Regions from separate parts of the Paenibacillus sp. FSL H8-0034 genome, predicted to be linked through region 2. Evidence: a T-box and tRNA genes for the amino acid it is inferred to sense, from the RefSeq annotation. Region 2 holds a T-box; the other holds one or more tRNA genes.
The links. A T-box is a leader RNA that pairs with one kind of tRNA and senses whether it is charged. The one in region 2 lies ahead of NST47_RS21215 (glutamine--tRNA ligase/YqeY domain fusion protein), so its partner is inferred to be a tRNA-Gln.
Positions count from the first base shown of each region.

Region 1: it has a tRNA-Gln gene. The T-box ahead of NST47_RS21215 (glutamine--tRNA ligase/YqeY domain fusion protein) is inferred to sense a tRNA for this amino acid. The anticodon was not compared.

Region 1 is NZ_JBBOBS010000001.1:7,972,933-7,975,114, reverse strand. Features, by position in the region: rRNA gene NST47_RS35625 (23S ribosomal RNA) at 1-183, shown strand, start outside; rRNA gene rrf (5S ribosomal RNA) at 309-425, shown strand; tRNA gene NST47_RS35615 (tRNA-Glu) at 469-543, shown strand; tRNA gene NST47_RS35610 (tRNA-Val) at 550-625, shown strand; tRNA gene NST47_RS35605 (tRNA-Met) at 642-715, shown strand; tRNA gene NST47_RS35600 (tRNA-Asp) at 756-832, shown strand; tRNA gene NST47_RS35595 (tRNA-His) at 917-989, shown strand; tRNA gene NST47_RS35590 (tRNA-Gln) at 1,011-1,085, shown strand; tRNA gene NST47_RS35585 (tRNA-Lys) at 1,093-1,168, shown strand; tRNA gene NST47_RS35580 (tRNA-Leu) at 1,181-1,260, shown strand; gene NST47_RS35575 (sensor histidine kinase) at 1,724-2,182, shown strand, end outside.
Region 2 is NZ_JBBOBS010000001.1:4,703,100-4,705,281, forward strand. Features, by position in the region: gene NST47_RS21215 (glutamine--tRNA ligase/YqeY domain fusion protein) at 1-1,068, opposite strand, end outside; T-box leader at 1,143-1,396, opposite strand; gene NST47_RS21220 (anthrone oxygenase family protein) at 1,492-1,980, opposite strand; gene NST47_RS21225 (hypothetical protein) at 1,977-2,182, opposite strand, start outside.

The sequences.
Region 1 (2,182 bases), 3.3 Mb from region 2:
AGCACGGCTGGATAGCTACGTACGGAAGGGATAAGCGCTGAAAGCATCTAAGCGCGAAGCCCCCTCAAGATGAGATTTCCCAATTAGTAAGACCCCTTATAGACGATGAGGTAGATAGGTTCGGGGTGGAAGTGCCGCAAGGTATGGAGCTGACGAATACTAATCGGTCGAGGGCTTATCCAAGAAAGAGTCTTGCAAGCGAAAGCGAGTGAGACGCGCTGCTCAAGCGTAAAGTGTAAGTTTCGGATCTAGTTTTCAGGGTGCAAACCTTGATGCTTACGTAGTCAGCTTTCTATGAAAGCTCTTAGTTTGGTGATGATGGCGAAGGGGAACCACGCGTTCCCATCTCGAACACGACCGTTAAGCCCTTCAGCGCCAATGGTACTTGAACCGCAGGGTTCTGGGAGAGTAGGACGTTGCCAAGCTAACCTACATAGGTTTATATGATTAAATGTTTTAAATTAGTTCGGCCCGTTGGTCAAGTGGTTAAGACACCTCCCTTTCACGGAGGTAACAGGGGTTCGAGTCCCCTACGGGTCACCAAAGCAAGGGCGCTTAGCTCAGCTGGGAGAGCATCTGCCTTACAAGCAGAGGGTCGGCGGTTCGATCCCGTCAGCGCCCACCATATATGTATTGATTGACGCGGGGTGGAGCAGCCCGGTAGCTCGTCGGGCTCATAACCCGAAGGCCGCAGGTTCAAATCCTGCCCCCGCAACTTAATAATTTCGAAGATAAGTAAGCTTCGAAAACACTGTGGAGCCGTGGTGTAGTGGCCCAACATGCCTGCCTGTCACGCAGGAGATCGCGGGTTCGAATCCCGTCGGCTCCGCCATTTCCATTAGTAAATATTGAGATTTAATTATTGAATTCATATCCCGTAAGGGTTTATTCGTTTGTTTATAATCCATATATTATGGCGATCGTGGCGAAGTGGTTAACGCATCGGTTTGTGGATCCGACACTCGAGGGTTCAATTCCCTTCGATCGCCCATTTCTAAGATTAACCAAATTGGGGATTAGCCAAGCGGTAAGGCAACGGACTTTGACTCCGTCATCCCTAGGTTCGAATCCTAGATCCCCAGCCATTATTATGAGACATTAGCTCAGTTGGTAGAGCACCTGACTTTTAATCAGGGTGTCGTAGGTTCGAATCCTACATGTCTCACCATTAACACAATGCGCGCGTATGGCGGAATTGGCAGACGCACTAGACTTAGGATCTAGCGGGCGACCGTGGGGGTTCAAGTCCCTCTACGCGCATCATGTACCAAAGGATTCCTGATTACTCCTATCTCTTATGGGTATGCATAATCAGGAAGTAAGCTGACAACGGTTCTCTACCGTGTCAGCTTTTTTTATTTTCTTCAAGTTTCCTATCAATAAAAGATGCGAAAATTGAAATAAAATGTAAAATAATGTAAATTAAATCAATCTGTTTATATGAATTTCCTATGACTTTTATAGGCATTTAGTTGAGTGTGGTGTACAATGACTACGAATAGATGGTTCATACTGCCAAAGTATAGAGGTGAATGTGGGGAGAAAAAGACTTAAGTACATGGAAAGTCGGAACTAGATTATGAAAGCGATTGTAAATGTCTTAGCGAGTGCCAAGAGGATATTTTATAAGAAGGAGTTCAATGCTGTGGAGACAATACTCAAACTGCTTCAACGGTTCAGTCACGGATGTAGATGGTTCCAATTAAAAAACCATAAGATTGAGATGAAATTGCTTCTAACGTACCCTTTGCTCATCATTGTCTCTATTACTGTGGTCAGTGTATTTGCCATATATTTTAGCATGTTCCTGTTTCGCGAAAAGTCCCAAGATAACTTTCAAAATGTTTTGAAGCAAATCAGCTATAACATGGATACGCAGCTGAAACAGCAGGACTTGGATACATATCTGTTTATTCAGGATCTGAAGGTGAAACGTTTTTTTGATTCCAGCAACATGGCGGATTCACCAGAATCTGTACAGCTCAAAATTGATTTGCGTAACTTGTTAACGAACTACTTGCTATCTCATTCCAATATCGAAAGAATCGTTCTTATTAACAACCATGATGAGATCGTAAGTAATACCGATGAACCGATTCCGCTCTCTTTGGCTGATTATCATCAAGCAGCAGCACGTGGTGACGGTAAAATGGTATGGATGAAAACGCAGATCTGGCCTGAA
Region 2 (2,182 bases):
GATAACGACCTTTAAAGGCTGTAAAACGGCCATGACGCTAATCGTTTTCGGTTTGAGATCCTGCCTGAGGCAGTGGTCCAGCAGCGAAATGTCTACCGTGCTCTGAGTTCGGATACTGCCAATTTCCTCGATGAAGCTGCGTATGCTTTCCGGAGTGAAGCCCCTTCTTCTTAAGCCGCGGAGCGTAGGCAATCTGGGATCATCCCAACCATCTACGTAATTGCCTTCAACCAGCTGCCTCAAAAACCGTTTACTTGTTACGACACCCGTTAGACTCAACCGACCGAATTCTCTTTGCCGCGGAGGCTCGGGAACTTCAAGCTCCCTGAGAACCCAGTCGTACAAGGGGCGATGGTCTTTGAATTCAATGGAGCATAAGGAATACGTGATACCCTCAATCGCGTCTTGTATAGGATGGGCAAAATCATACATTGGATAGATGCACCAGTCATTTCCTGTTCGGTAATGCTCAGCATGGAGTATACGGTAAATAACAGGATCACGCAGGTTGATATTGGGCGATGCCATATCGATTTTGGCGCGAACAATCTTGGAGGAAGCCGGATAGTCCCCTTGCTTCATTTTCGCAAGAAGCTCCAGATTCTCTTCAATTGAACGGTCTCTATACGGACTGTTTCTGCCCGGCTCCGTCAAGGTTCCGCGAAACTCTGACACTTCCTCTGGCGTCAAATCACAGATATAAGCCTTCCCTTGCCTGATCAAGGTAACTGCAGCGTTATATATTTCATCTGAATAATCCGAGCCATAATAGATATGATCGCCCGGATCGTAACCAAGCCATTGGATATCCTCTATAATCGCGTTCACATACTCGATGTTCTCCTTAAGAGGGTTCGTGTCGTCGAACCGCAAATGAAAGGTTCCGTTAAATCTATCGGCAATCGTATAATTCGTGTGTATGGCGTAGGCGCTTCCGATATGAAGATAGCCGTTAGGCTCGGGAGGAAATCGTGTACACATCTCCCTTCCGAATGTACCCTCCTCAAGCTCCTCAGTAATCAGTCTAAACAAAAAGTTTTCAGTTTGATGCTCGTTCCCGTTAGCCAATATGGACTCCTCCTAATGAACGTGATAAGTGGACAATCAACAAAAAAACTTCACCTCCAAGACAAGTTTTATGTCTCGGGGACGAAATTTTCGCGGTACCACCCCAGCTTCATTAATATGTCGCCATATTAACCTCATCAAGTACGGCATTGCAGACCATGCTTATACTTTAGCTCTATAACGGGAGCTCCCGTCACGCCATCCCCATTGAAGGTTCCGACGCACTGCTCAGAGGCTTGTTTCGGGGACAAGCTCTTGACTCCTTTTCAACTGCCGGAGCTCTCTGTGCAAGAACATTTTCCCTTACTCATCTCATCATCGCTTTTGAATATTCCTTTTATGATATCAAATCATTACCTTTTGTGTAAACCATTATACGTAATGAGTCAACAATGCGCAATTTGTTATCTGAATTCCCTAAAGCTAGCCGATCTGTCGGAATGCCATCATAAACGATATCAGTGCCGCCAAGGAAGCGACGGTCCGTACGTGGTTCCAAGCCGTCCAATTAGCGTTGTAACGAATCCATAGATCGGCGCCTTGGGCACTGCCAGGGTCTACTGCGGCCAGTGCGTCGTTCAGCGGAACGTTGAACACGATGGTTACCAGAAAGGAGCCAATGAGATAGAATATGCTGCCGACAAGCAGATACATCATACCGGCTTCGCCCCATTTGAAGCAGGAGGTGATCGCCAGGACTCCACACGCTAAGGCCGTCCCTCCAAATACGAAGCCAAATAGTGGGTTGAGTATAACGATATTGATGGATTGCATAGCGGCAATACCTTGCGCCGGTGGGAGTCGGACGAGGGCAGTCATTACAAATACTGAAAAAGCAAAAAATATTCCTGCTATCAATCCAGAGCCTACAGTCGAGAACAAGGTCAGGCTATTGATGATCCGGTCGCTCATCTCGAACCTCCCCACACCCCTGTAGCGGCTTGCATTTCGAGCGTAGTCGGCAAAACCCAGGGGTGCCCTTCCCAAGGCCCGCTGGACGCCGTCGTATGTGGGTTCTCCCCATTGAAGACCGGGTCGCCAGAACGGGAACCAATCCTTGCAGGCAAACCAAGCTTCAGCCTCTCATCCACACGACGATCGGTCTTGCCTGTTC